Regions from separate parts of the Burkholderia torrens genome, predicted to be linked through region 2. Evidence: predicted binding sites of a transcription regulator. Region 2 holds the regulator's gene; each other region holds the start of a gene.
What was found. The regulator FliA, encoded in region 2, starts transcription of late flagellar genes. The targets are predictions, from matches to a motif close to CTAAAGTTTNNNNNNNNNNNGCCGNTA.
Positions count from the first base shown of each region.

Region 1: the regulator FliA is predicted to act here: its motif matches at 1,337-1,363, upstream of flgM (flagellar biosynthesis anti-sigma factor FlgM).
Region 3: the regulator FliA is predicted to act here: its motif matches at 1,839-1,865, upstream of AC5LXX_RS05325 (DUF4088 family protein).
Region 4: the regulator FliA is predicted to act here: its motif matches at 2,252-2,278, upstream of bcsB (cellulose biosynthesis cyclic di-GMP-binding regulatory protein BcsB).

Region 1 is NZ_OZ480211.1:3,356,626-3,359,973, reverse strand. Features, by position in the region: gene AC5LXX_RS15600 (SGNH/GDSL hydrolase family protein) at 1-309, opposite strand, end outside; gene AC5LXX_RS15595 (flagella synthesis protein FlgN) at 463-903, opposite strand; gene flgM (flagellar biosynthesis anti-sigma factor FlgM) at 978-1,307, opposite strand; gene flgA (flagellar basal body P-ring formation chaperone FlgA) at 1,426-2,646, opposite strand; gene flgB (flagellar basal body rod protein FlgB) at 2,851-3,339, shown strand.
Region 2 is NZ_OZ480211.1:232,765-236,112, forward strand. Features, by position in the region: gene flhF (flagellar biosynthesis GTPase FlhF) at 1-446, shown strand, start outside; gene AC5LXX_RS00990 (MinD/ParA family ATP-binding protein) at 439-1,257, shown strand; gene AC5LXX_RS00995 (RNA polymerase sigma factor FliA) at 1,280-2,014, shown strand; S-adenosyl-L-homocysteine riboswitch at 2,102-2,227, shown strand; gene ahcY (adenosylhomocysteinase) at 2,260-3,348, shown strand, end outside.
Region 3 is NZ_OZ480211.1:1,140,352-1,143,699, reverse strand. Features, by position in the region: gene AC5LXX_RS05340 (AraC family transcriptional regulator) at 1-584, shown strand, start outside; gene AC5LXX_RS05335 (AzlC family ABC transporter permease) at 731-1,483, shown strand; gene AC5LXX_RS05330 (AzlD domain-containing protein) at 1,480-1,818, shown strand; gene AC5LXX_RS05325 (DUF4088 family protein) at 1,979-2,764, shown strand; gene AC5LXX_RS05320 (hypothetical protein) at 2,895-3,296, opposite strand.
Region 4 is NZ_OZ480211.1:1,480,661-1,484,008, reverse strand. Features, by position in the region: gene bcsB (cellulose biosynthesis cyclic di-GMP-binding regulatory protein BcsB) at 1-2,041, opposite strand, end outside; gene AC5LXX_RS06870 (diguanylate cyclase domain-containing protein) at 2,510-3,348, shown strand, end outside.

The DNA.
Region 1 (3,348 bases), 390 kb from region 2:
CCATTCGTAGGTCGCGGCCGGCTTCAGCGGATCCGTGTCGATCCGGTACCAGCAGCGCAGGTACGTGTAGGTGTCGGAGCCGCGGCGCGCCGCGCGCGCCGTCGCGCCAGGCGTGCTCGATGCGGGCGGCGGCGCGACCTCGGGGCCGGCCGGCGACAGCGACATGTCGCCAGTCGGCGTGGGCAGCGGCGCAGGGCCGGCGGCATGGGCGGCGGGGAGCGTCAGCGCGGCGGCCAGCGCCGCGACGGTGGAAGCGGCGACGACTCGGGACGAGACACGGGACGACAGCGGAATACGGAAATGAGACATGCGGCCCTCTTCTGATTGTTGTGACGGGACGGCGGCGCGGTTGCGCAGCCGTGTATCGGAAGGGACCGTGGGTGCCGGGCTCGGGCCCGGTCTGTCGAAACGTGAAGTGCCGCGAACGGCAGTTGATACGGTAGCGGCGGTGCCGCCGGCCGGTCAGCGCGCGAGCGCCGATACGCGCCCGTCCGGGCCGTAGACGCCGGTCGGCGCGGGGGCCGAGCGCAGTACCGCGAGCGCGCGCTCGTTGTAGTCCATCCGGATGCGGATCAGCATCCCGTTGTTCGCATTGGCCTGGCGCGCGCGTTCGGCGGCCTGCTGCAGCAACTGCCAGCGGCCGGCGAGGCGTGCATCGCGCTCGGCGGCCTGGTCCATGCCCTTCTTGCCGGCCGGAAAGCCGAGCGCGGAAAGCTGCGTGTCGCGCGTGCGTTCGAGCTGCGCGAGCCGGTCGATCAGCGCGCTTTTCCTTTCGACGATGCCGGGCAGCATCTCGAGCGGCTCGGCCGTCGTCAGCGCCTTTTCCTCGTAGACGAGCAGGGACGCAAACGCCTCGACCGTCGCGTGTTCGTCGTTGACCGTGGCCAGCAGCTCTTCTCTCATCGCGTCATGCTCGTCGCGCCGGTGCACGCGGTGGCGCGCGCCGGCAAACCGGTGGAACCGGCCGCGAGGCCGGCTTAGTTACCCTGCGGGCGCTGCTGCTGCAGCAGCTCGCGGGCGGTATTCAATACGCCGTCGGCAATCTTGTGCGCGTCGATCGTCAACGTGCCGTTGTTCAGCGCGTCCTTGATCGACTGGACCAGGCCCGTGTCGATATCGGCACCGCCCGATGCGGATACCGAACGCAGCTGGCCGGACAGACCCGACAGGTTCACGGTCGTGTCGCCGACGGTCGATCCGGCGTCGGCCGCCTGCGCGGACGACTGGGCCGTGCCGGATTGCGCACGGGACGCGCCGTTGCCGGTCGGCGCCAGGGGGCTCGGGTTCGGAGTGGAATCGATCTTCACGATGGGTTTCCTGTACGGTTTGACCCAGATAACGGCCGGGTCGGCCCGAACTTTAGCATCGCGAGCCCGAAATGCTCCGAATAAACAATTCTTTACACTCTTGCGGTTGAATCCGTCCCTATAGCGGAATTTCCACGGTGCCGGCGTCCTTGACGATCGCCGTGACGATCTGGCCCGCGGCCATCCGCACCCGCACCGACTGGCCCGGTGCCGCATTCGCGAGCACGCTGCCTTCGGCCGAAATCGTGAACCCGGGGCCGGCCGCGACGACCCGCACCGTCTGGCCGGCCGATACCGACGCCGCGCTCTTCAGCATGTCCTGCCGCAGCGGCAGGCCGGCCGAGATGCGCGCGAGCGCGGTCGCGCCGATCGCCTGCACCGGGTCGGTGATCACCGCGAGCGGCATGACCGTCAGGTCGCCGTCGCGGGCGACCAGGTCGGCAGCGGAGAGCGGCTCGCCGGGCGCGATCTGGCGCGCGGCGACGTAATAGGTGGCCTGCACGGCGACCTTCGCCTGCAGGTAGACGGTCCACGGCCGCTCGCCCGCGCAGCGCACGCCGACCGTCGTGCGGCCCCACAGGCGCGCGCCGGTCGGCAGGAACGGCTCGAGCGTCGTGCACGCGGCGAGCCCGCGCGGAAACGCGGTCGTGACCGTCGCCGTGGTCTTGCCGGGCAGGCCGGCGATCTGCTGCTGCAGGAACGCGAGGGCCGCGCGGCGGATCGTCTCGGGATCCTGCTGGCCGGGCGGCGTCGCGGGCTGGGCCGCGGCGGCAGCCGGGGCCGCGTTCGCGGTACCCGCCGCCGTGCGCGGTGCCGGTGCGGCCGGCGCGGCGCGGACCGCCGCGACGCGTGCGGCGGCGGCCGACGGTTGCGCCTGCCGAACGGGGTTCGATGCGGGTTCGGCCGTGCCGGCGACGACCGTCGCGATTGCCGCCGGGTCGGCCGCACGCTGCTGCGCGCTGGAGCCTGTGTTTGCGCGGGCGGCTGCATAAACGGGAGCCGGCGGCGGCACGGTCGTCACGACCATCGCGCCGGCCGGTTGCGCCGCGTAGCCGGTGACCACGCCGGTCGCGGTACTTGCCGCCGACGCCGCGCGGCCCGTTTCCGGCGCGACGCCCGCACCCGAAGCCGTTCCCGCATTCCCGCCGAACTGCCCGCCGCTCGCCGCGTTGGCGTGCGCGAGCGCGGTTTCGGCCGTCTCGCCGCGTCCGGGAATCACGATCATCCCGTCTTCCGCGTGCGCGGCCGGCGCGACGATCCACAGCGCCGCGGCGAACGCAAACGCACGCCGGACGCGCGTGAGCCGCCCGTTCCTGCCGCGAAGTGCGCCGCCCGTCATCGCCGTGTCCTCGATCCGTTGATCCGATTCGCATTCTAGGGAGCCGGGCCGCCGCGCAAACGATGAATAGAGGGGGCCTTTGCCGCGTTATTCGCCCGATTGCCGGTTGCGTCCGGCGCCTACCATCGCTGTCATGGAAAAAAGCCTCTCGGGTCGCCATCCGGCGCGAGGGGCGTGCAGCGCTTCATACGGAGGGACGCACACATGCTGGACAAACTCGATGCGGAATTCGCGTTCGGCCGACAGGCGCTCGACGTGCGCGCCTACCGGCAGGAACTGCTGTCGTCGAACATCGCGAACGCCGACACGCCCGGCTACCAGGCCCGTGACGTCGATTTCGCGTCGACGCTCGCGCGCTCGCTGAAGCAGACGAGCGGCGGCCTGGCGCCGAGCAACGCCGCGCAGCTGCCGATGGCGCAGCCGGCCGGCGTGACGAACGGCATGTCGATGGTGTCGACGGCGGCCGGTCACATGGCCGGCACCGCGAAGCTGATCCCGACCGGCGGCCCGTCGGACGACTACGGCCGTGCGCAGTACCGGATGCCGCTGCAGCCGTCGCTCGACGGCAACACGGTCGATCTCGACGTCGAGCGCGTGCAGTTCGCGAACAACGCGCTGCACTACGAAACCGGGATGACCGTGATGACCCAGCAGATCAAGGCGATGATCGCCGCGATCTCGACGAACTCGTAAGCGCAACCG
Region 2 (3,348 bases):
ACACGATCGGCATGAGCCAGCGCGACCGCGCGGTGTCCGACCAGATCGCGATGCTGCACGGCGCGAACGCGCCGGTGCAGCGCCTGCTGCTGCTCAACGCGACGAGCCACGGCGACACGCTCAACGAAGTCGTGCAGGCATACCGCAGCGCGGGCGAGCACCCTGACCTGGCCGGCTGCATCCTCACGAAGCTCGACGAGGCGACCCACCTCGGCGGCGTGCTCGACACGGTGATCCGCTACAAGCTGCCGGTCCACTACGTGTCGACCGGCCAGAAGGTGCCGGAGAACCTGTACGTCGCCTCGACCAAATTCCTGCTGAAGAGCGCGTTCTGTGTGCCGCGCGACGGTTCCCCCTTCGTGCCGCAAGACGAGGACATGCCGACGCTGCTTTCCGCACTGACCGCACGTTCCACCGCCGAGCTGCACGAGGTGCGATTTGGATAAACGGATCATCGACCAGGCCGAAGGGCTGCGGCGCCTGCTGGCCGGACGCGCGTCGCGCATCGTCGCGGTGACGGGCGGGCCGGCGGGTGTCGGCTGCACGTCCACCGTCGTGAACCTGGCCACGGCGCTTGCGTCGCTCGGCAAGGACGTGCTCGTCGTCGACGAACGCGCCGACGTGCATTCGGCCAGCGCGACGCTGGCGGGCGCGTGGCTGCGCGACGGCGAACGCACGCGGGTGGCCGCCGGCTTCGGCCTGTGCGCGGCCGCGCGGCTCGCGCGCGCCGGCTACGGCGACGCGCAGCTGAGCGATTTCATCGACGGCCCGGCCGACATCGTGCTGGTCGACACGCAGCTCGGCGCCGACGGCGCGTTCTCGGCGCTCGCACGCGAGGCGCACGACGTGCTGGTCGTCACGCGCGTCGCCGCGCAGGCGATCACCGAGGCGTACGCGTGCATGAAGCGGCTGCATTTCGCGCACGCGTTCGCGCAGTTCCGCGTGCTGACCAATCACGTCGGCAGCCACGCGGACGCGAAGACGGCGTTCGACAACCTCGCGGGCGTCGCGAGCCGCTACCTGACCGTGTCGATCGCCGACGCGGGCTGCGTGAGCGCCGATCCGCTCGTCGAGCATGCGCGCGAACTGACGCATGCGGTGGTCGACGCGTTCCCGTCGTCGCCGGCCGCGCGCGATTACCGGCAGATTGCCGCCGACCTGCTGTACTGGCCGATGCGCCCGCGTTCGGGCGCGGGGCGCGCGGTCCACGCGGGCGGCAAGCCGTCGTACGAGGCGGGCGCGGCACACGCCGCGTGAGCGCCACCGCAAGGAGAGAGCCATGATGTACAACGCTCAAGGAAAGATGTCCCAGGCCGACGTGCTCGCGCAATATGCGCCGCTGGTGCGCCGCCTCGGGCTGCAGCTCGTCGCGAAGATGCCGGCGAGCGTCGACCTCGACGACCTGATCCAGGCCGGCATGATCGGCCTGATGGACGCGGCCGGCCGCTACAAGGAAGACCAGGGCGCGCAGTTCGAGACCTACGCGACGCAGCGCATCCGCGGCGCGATGCTCGACGAGCTGCGCAGCAACGACTGGCTGCCGCGCAGCATGCGCAAGACGTCGCGCGAGGTCGAGCACGCGGTGCACCAGGTCGAGCAGCATCTCGGCCGCTCGGCGAGCGAGACCGAGATCGCCGAGCACCTGAAGATGCCGCTCGACGAATACCAGGGGATGCTGCAGGACCTGCACGGCAGCCAGCTCATCTACTACGAGGATTTCGACCGCGCGGCCGACGACGAGCCGTTTCTCGACCGCTATCGCGTCGATCACGCCGATCCGCTGTCCGCGCTGCTCGACGAGCACCTGCGCGAGGCGCTCGTCGAGGCGATCGAGCGGCTGCCGGAGCGCGAGAAGCTGCTGATGTCGCTTTACTACGAACGGGGTCTGAATCTGCGCGAGATCGGTGCGGTGCTCGAGGTGAGCGAGTCGCGCGTGTGCCAGCTGCACAGCCAGGCCGTCGCGCGCCTGCGCGCGCGGCTGCGCGAACAGGCCTGGGTCGGCGCGGAGTCCTGACCCTTTCAGGGCGGCCACGCGCGCCGACGCCGCGCGCGGGTATCGTGCTCGCGCATTCTGCGCGCCGATTTGCTACAATCCCCTCCGTTTTCCGAGGAGCGTTGCGACGGACATCCTTGTCCGCCAGGCTCGGAAGGCTTCACCAAGCAGCCGTGCGGCACGCATTTCGCGACCGTCGCGCCGGCCCCGCTTCCTGAACGGCGCTCACGTCACCAATCTAGAAACTTTTTAGAAAGGAGGGCGTGATGAACGCCATTATCGATTCCAAGGCTTCCCACGATTACGTCGTCGCCGACATGGCGCTGGCCGGCTGGGGCCGCAAGGAACTCAACATCGCCGAGACCGAAATGCCGGGCCTCGTGCAGATCCGCGACGAATACAAGGCACAGCAGCCGCTGAAGGGCGCGCGCATTGCCGGTTCGCTGCACATGACGATCCAGACGGGCGTGCTGATCGAGACGCTGAAGGCGCTCGGCGCGGACGTCCGCTGGGCGTCGTGCAACATCTTCTCGACGCAGGACCACGCGGCGGCCGCGATCGTCGAAGCCGGTACGCCGGTGTTCGCGTTCAAGGGCGAGTCGCTCGACGAGTACTGGGAATTCTCGCACCGCATCTTCGAATGGCCGAACGGCGAATTCGCGAACATGATCCTGGACGACGGCGGCGATGCGACGCTGCTGCTGATCCTCGGCGCGAAGGCCGAGAAGGACCGTTCGGTGATCGCGAAGCCGACCAACGAGGAAGAAGTCGCGCTGTACAAGTCGATCGCTGCGCACCTCGACATCGACGCGACCTGGTACTCGAAGCGCCTCGCGCACATCAAGGGCGTGACCGAAGAAACCACGACCGGCGTGCACCGCCTGTACCAGATGGAAAAGGACGGCCGCCTGCCGTTCCCGGCGTTCAACGTGAACGATTCGGTCACGAAGTCGAAGTTCGACAACCTGTACGGCTGCCGTGAATCGCTGGTCGACGGCATCAAGCGCGCGACCGACGTGATGATTGCGGGCAAGGTCGCGGTCGTCGCGGGCTACGGCGACGTGGGCAAGGGCTGCGCGCAGTCGCTGCGCGGCCTTGGCGCGACCGTGTGGGTCACCGAAATCGATCCGATCTGCGCACTGCAGGCGGCGATGGAAGGCTACCGCGTCGTGACGATGGAATACGCGGCCGACAAGGCCGACATCTTCGTGACGGCCACCGGCAACTACCACGTGATCAACCACGATCACATGAAGGCGATGCGCCACAACGCGATCGTCTGCAACATCGGCCACTTCGATTCGGAAATCGACGTTGCGTCGACGCGCCAGTACCAGTGGGAAAACATCAAGCCG
Region 3 (3,348 bases), 910 kb from region 2:
GCCCGCAGGATGCGCCGTGGTTTGCGCCCGGCGTGATTCGCGACGCCGATCTCGCGGCCCGGCTCACGCTGGCGCACCGGATGATGGAAGCCGGCAGCGAACGCGCTCTGTCGTCGCAGGCGCATGCGCGCGGGCAGCCGGCGGATGATCCAGCGCCCGACGCACCACGCATCTACGACCCGCTCGCCGCCGAAACCGCGATGCTCGACGCGCTGTCGACGTTGATCGCGCGCCACGCCGACGTGCGGCCGCAACCGGCGCCGCTCGCGGCCGACGAACCACGCGTCGACGCCATGCGCGAGCGGCTCGCTGGCGACCTGCTGTCCACGGTGACGCTCGACGACGTCGCGCAGGCGGCCGGCCTGTCGCCGTTCCACGCGGCGCGCCTGTTCACGCGTACGACCGGCATGCCGCCGCATGCATGGCGCAACCAGCTGCGGCTGCAGCGCGCGCTGGCGCCGCTGCGCGCGGGCGTGCCCGTCGCCGACGTCGCGGCGGCCAGCGGCTTCGTCGACCAGAGCCACTTCACGCGACATTTCAAACGGATGTTCGGCGTACCGCCCGGGCGCTGGCAGGCGAGCTGACGCGCGGCGCCCGGCAGCGGGCAACCGCGCCGCCATCCGGCGCCGGCCGGCACCCGGGCATCGCGCCGGCCCGATTCCGCGAGCGCAAGAACATACAAGCCGGCTCGCCGTCCGCTGGCTATCCTCCTGTTCATGGAGGAGACCCTTTGAACCCGACACCCGCATCGCCGCCTCGCCGCCCGCTCAACGAATGGCTCGACGGCGCGCGCGACACGATTCCGATGATGATCGGCGCAGCACCGTTCGGCGTGATTTTCGGCACGCTCGTCGGCGGCGGCCCGCTCGCCGCATGGCACGGCGCGCTGATGTCGCTCGCCGTGTTCGCGGGCTCCGCGCAATTCATCGCGCTCGGCCTGATCGCCGGCAGCGCGAGCTTCGTCGTCGTGCTCGCGACCACGCTGATCGTGAACCTGCGCCACCTGCTGTACAGCGCGACGCTCGCACCCTATGTCGCGCACCTGCCGCTGCGCTGGCGCGCGACGCTCGGCGCGTTGATGACCGACGAGGTGTTCGCGGTCGCCTATGCGCACTACCGGCACTTCGCGCCCGGCACGATCGGCCCCCACTACTTTTTCGGCTCCGGGCTCGCGATGTACCTGAACTGGCAGGTCTGGACGCTCGCCGGCATCGGCTTTGGCGCGGCGTTCCCGGGCCTGCAGTCGCTCGGCCTCGATTTCGCGATGGCGGCCACCTTCATCGCGATCGTCGTCCCGCAGCTCGGCACGCTGCGCTATTTCGCGGCGGCCGCGACGGCCGGCACGCTTGCGTACTTCTGGCAGGACTGGCCGTACAAGCTCGGGTTGCTCGGCGCGGTCGCCGCCGGCGTCGCGATCGGCGTCGTGCTCACGCTGCTGCACGAACGCACGCGCACCGGCTCGCGCACGGAGGTCGCATCATGAGCTACGCGCTGCTGATCCTCGGCATGGCCGTCATTACGTACGCGATTCGCTCGACGCTGTTCCTGTTCGGCGAACGGCTGACCTTCCCGCCGCTCGTGCGGACCGCGCTCGGCTTCGTGCCCGTCACCGTGCTGACGGCGATCATCGTGCCGATGACCGTCTCGCCGCACGGCGGCACGGCCGAGCTCACCTTGCGCAATCCGCAACTCGTCGGCGCGCTCGCCGCCGTGCTCGTGTCGGCGGCAACCCGCCGCCCGCTCGTGACGATCGCCGCGGGGCTCGCGGTGTTCTTCTTCTGGCAAGGGGTCGTGATCCCGCACTGGCTGCCCGCCTGAGCGGTCGCTCTACCCGCGCGCTCAAGTTTTCGCCCGGCGCGCCGATATAGGGAATGAAGACCCGCCACCGGCCTCGGCGCGTACCGGTCAGTCGACGCTGCGCCCGCTCCGGTGCGCCGTGCCGGCCGTCGGCTTGCGCGGGCCGCCATCGAGACGATTCATGGGCCAGATCACCCTTTCCCTCAAGGACGACACGCTCGAGTCCCTGCGCAAGGACTATGACGCGTTCGTCCGCGTGTCGCTGAAACTCGACCCGCAGTTCGCGACGCCGTCGTTCGAGGATTTCCTGCGCGCCAAGTTGCTCGACAACATGGTGCCGCTGACCGAGCACGCGGTGCAGCGGATGCTGCAGGGCGGCCAGTACGCGTGGGCCAAGCGCACGCTCGACAAGGAATTTCCGGACGTCGTCGCGATCCTGATGCGACAGGCCGGCGAATTCGGCTTCGGCTTCGCATCGCGCTCCGAATGGACCCCCGACGAACTCGCGAAAGCATGCCGCGACTGGGCGAAGGCGATCGTCGCCGAAGCGCAGGGCGACCCGTCGCTGATCGACCCGCTTGCATCGCAGATTAAGGGCGCCGCGCAGGACATCCAGGCGCTCGAGGAACTGATGCAGACGCCCGCGTGGCGGCTCGCCGAATCGTTGCGCCAGCGCATTTACGAGGCCAAGCTCGCGTGCGAGATGAGCGTCGGCAGCACCGCGCGCGACAAGCTCGGCGAACTGCGCGGGCTGCTGCGGCTCGGGCTCGCGCATGGCTCGTTCCAGAAGCAGGAAGCGCAGCAGATCATGGAATACCTGCGGCTGCTGAAGCCCGAGATCTTCGTCGAGGAACCGTACGACGTCTTCGCGCGGCTCGCCGCATGGCTGCGCGGCGTGTTCACGCCGGCCGCCGTGCGACCGGCGCAAGGGCAACAGGGACAGGGGCCAGGACAGCGCCGGCCGTGACCGCGCCCCGCCCTCCCGCCGAAAGCATGAACCCATGAAAACGGCCCGGTTCGCGCAAAGCGAACCGGGCCGTCGGATGGCCTCCGGCGCGACGCCCAGGGGGCGAGCGTCACGCGGCGCCAGGCGCCGCTTACTGCGTGGCGCCCTGGGCCGATGCACCGCCCTCCGCGCCGACCGACGCGCCGCCTTCGGTCGCTTCCCCGGCCTTCGCCTTGGCTGCGCCGACGTGGCCCTTGGCCGACTTCGCGGCATGCTTCGTGTGCTTCTTGGCCGAATGGACGGCCGACGACGCCGAATCCTTCGCACCGTCGGCTGCCGCGCCGACCGCATCCGTGGCACCGCCGACCGCGTTGCCCGACGCGTTCGCGCCGGCACCGCCCTGCACGCCGGCACCGACACCTGCCGCCGGAGCCTGCGCCTGCACGCCGGCACCGGCCGCACCCTGCGCCGCCGTGCCCGTCTGGGCAAATGCGGCCGAAGTGGCGAACGCCGTCAGCGCGGCACCGATCAGCATCGTACGAATCTTGGACATGGCAATTCTCCTCGAGAAGTTGTGAGCCCGGACCGCATCGATGCGGTCCGTC
Region 4 (3,348 bases), 1.2 Mb from region 2:
GGTCGGTCGCCGTCAGCGCGACGACGCTGCGGCCGCGGCTGCCCGGCAGCTCGAACCCTGCGAGCGTCGCGAGCGGGCCCGTCTGTTCGATATGCGCGCCGCCGTCGGCGAGGCCGACGCCGTTGCGCCACCGTTCCTTCACCGTGAACGCGACGCGCGTGGCGCCGTCGCCGCCCGCGCCGCCCTGCTCGCCGAACGCGAGCGGCAGCGCCGAGCGCCAGTGCGCGAGCAGCGGCGACGCGGGCGAGCCGTCGATCACGAGCAGATCCTTGTGGCCCGACAGCGCGGCGACGTCGCCGGGCCGCGCGACCTGCACGCGCAGCGCCGGGAAGCCGGTCCATTCGCCCATGTGGCCGAGCATCGTCAGGTAGGCCTCGAGCTCCTGCGGCGACGGCCGGTCGGACAGCACGACGGCCGTCTGCGACAGGTCGGCGAAGCGCGTGAACGGGAAGCCGCTGTTCGCGAAGAACGCGAGGTTCGGCAATTGCGCGTAGTGGACGAAGTGCGAGAAGTCGATCGTCGAATCGGGATCGATCGCCGCGCGCTGCGGCTCGGTGGCCGTGCTCGAACACAGGCCCGTCTTCTGCGAATCGAGCGTGAAGCGGAATTGCAGCTGGTTGCCGCTGCCGACGCGGAACGCGGGAATGTCGACGTCGCTCGTCACGCGCCCTTCCGGCACCGACAGCAGCGGCAGCTGCATGCGGCCGTGCGCGTCCTCGGCCTGGGCCGGCCCGAGCCGGTACGACTTCACGAGCTGGTCGTTGATCTCGACCGCGAGCGTCGAATTGTCCTGCACGGTCGGCGCCGTGTAGCGGTAGCGCAGCGTGATCGGCACGCCCGCGCCGTTCCACGAATGCAGATCGGCCGGCACGCGCAGGTTCAGGCGGATCGCGTCGGGCGTCGTGCCGCGCACTTCGAGCTGGCGCGGATCGTTGACGAGCTCGCGGAACGTGATCGGCCGGTTCACCGGCAGCCAGCGCGGCGCGTCGTACGGCTTGCGCGGCGCGCCGAGATCGACGTGCGCGACCGTCGCCGCCGGCCCCGACAGCGCCGCGCGGCCGAGCACGAGCGTCGCGACCGCATCGTCGACCTCGGCCGCCGTGCGGCCCGTGACGACCAGCACCTTGCGTCCCGGCGCGGCCGGGTTGTCGGCCACCGCGAGCAGCGGGCCGTTGATCGACGGCAGCACGAGGCCGGCCGGCAGCGTCGCGGCCGTCCCGACCACCACGGCCTGGTCGTCGGCCGGCAGCCCGGACGATACCGGGAAGCGCGCATGCCGGTAGTCAGCCAGCGCGCCGAACCACGACGCGAGCACGCCCGCGCTGCGCAGCGTCGCCGAATCGGGCGCGGCCGGCAGCACGAACGGCAGCCGCACGCGGCCGTTGTCGCGCCGGTCGAAGAACGGCGCAGGCAGCAGCGCGAGATCGTTCGGCAGGCGCACCGGCGATTCGTCGAGGATCAGTTCGCTCGTCGGGCTCACGTCGGCCCACAGCGCCGAGTTCGTCGGATCTTCGCAATGATCGAGCGTGTAGTGCGCGATCAGGCGCAGGCCGATCTGATTGAAATCGGAGAAGTAACGCGGATCGATCGGGATCTCTTGCGTGACCGTGCGGCCCGCGCGCGCGGCGTCGAACGGGACGGTCGCGATCACCTCGCCGTTCACCGACACCTTCAGGTGCGACATCGGGAACACCAGCGACGGCGAATACGCATAGGTGAGGCGCAGCCGCGCGCCCGTCACCACGCGGTCGAGCCGCACGCCTGCGTTGATCGTGCGCGCGTCGTCGGCGCCGCGCAGGCGCAGCGGATCGAACGCGCCGAGCGACGCGAAAGGCAGACGCACGGTCGTCGCCGGCAGGCCGGCCGACGATGCGCTGGCCGCGCCCGGCGCAGCCGCGAGCACCGGCGCGGACGCGTCGGCGGGCCCGGCAGCCGACGCGGCGGCCGGCACGGCCGGCATCGGTGCGGCCGACAGCGCGGCCGTATGGAAAGCGCCAACCATGGCGACCGACAGGACGAGCAGCGACGCGGCCGGCTTCATGCGCCGCTCCGTTTCGTCTGATTGATCCGGTCATCAAGCACGTCGGAACCGACGCGCGCTAAGCAGCTATGCCCGTGAGTGCACATCCCCACTGCTTCCTCTCATATGGCGAACTGGCCTGATGCATTTATCGAAACGACGCGGCGCATTCGTGGATGGCCGTCGTCGTGCTGTGCGCGCCTGGCACGGGCGCACACCCATTCGTCACACTATCTCAAAAAAAGGGCAAAACTTGCGCGAATTCGTGACGGTGAAGCGAAAAAAACCTCGATCCAGTCGGAAATGCTGCACGAGCGGGACGAATGGTAAGAATTGCGCCGTTGTCGCCGGACGGGCCGAACGGCATACTGCCGGCGCTGTGCAGCCGGCCGCCGGACGGCCCGTTGGCTGGGACGCGCGGCCGCGAGGCGGCGCGTATGCTACCGCAATCCCGCGACACCGGATGCGCTTTCTTTCATGGAAACTGACTTGAATCAAATCGTCGACACCGCCACCCCGTCCTCCGACACGCTGCTGCGCATCATCGCCGTGCAGGCCGAGATCGCGAAGCTCGGCCTCGACCTAGGAAGTGTGATGACCTACGTGGCCGAGCAGGTGCCGCTGCTCACGGGCGCGAGCGCGGCCGCAGTGGAATTCGCCGAGGGCGACGACATGGTGTACCGCGCCGCGTCGGGCACCGCCGCCGGGATGCTCGGGCTGCGGCTGCGCCGTTCGGGCAGCCTGTCGGGCCTGTGCGTGCGGCAAGGCGAATTGCTGCACTGCGTCGATTCGGAAACCGACCCGCGCGTCGATCGCGACGCATGCCGCCGGGTCGGCCTGCGCTCGATGCTCGTGATGCCGCTCACGCATGCCGACACGACGGTCGGCGTGCTGAAGGTGATGTCGCCGGAAGTCGACGGCTTCTCGCCGGCCGACGCCGGCACGCTGCGGCTGACGGCCGAGCTGATCGCCGCCGCGATGTTCCACGCGGCGCGCAACGAGGCGAACGAGCTGTACCTGCGCGCCACCCATGACGCGCTCACGGGTTTGCCGAACCGCGCGCTGTTCTACGACCGCCTGCGCCAGTCGATGCACACGGCGCTGCGCGCGAACGGCCGGCTCGGCATTCTCAACATCGACATGGACGGGCTGAAGCCGATCAACGACGGGTTCGGCCACCGCGCGGGCGACGCCGCGCTGCGCGAGATCGCCACGCGGATGCAGGGTGCGGTGCGGCGCTCGGATACGGTCGCGCGCGTCGGCGGCGACGAATTCGCGGTGATCCTGCCGAACATCGGCACCCGCGACGACGCGCACGTACAAAGCAC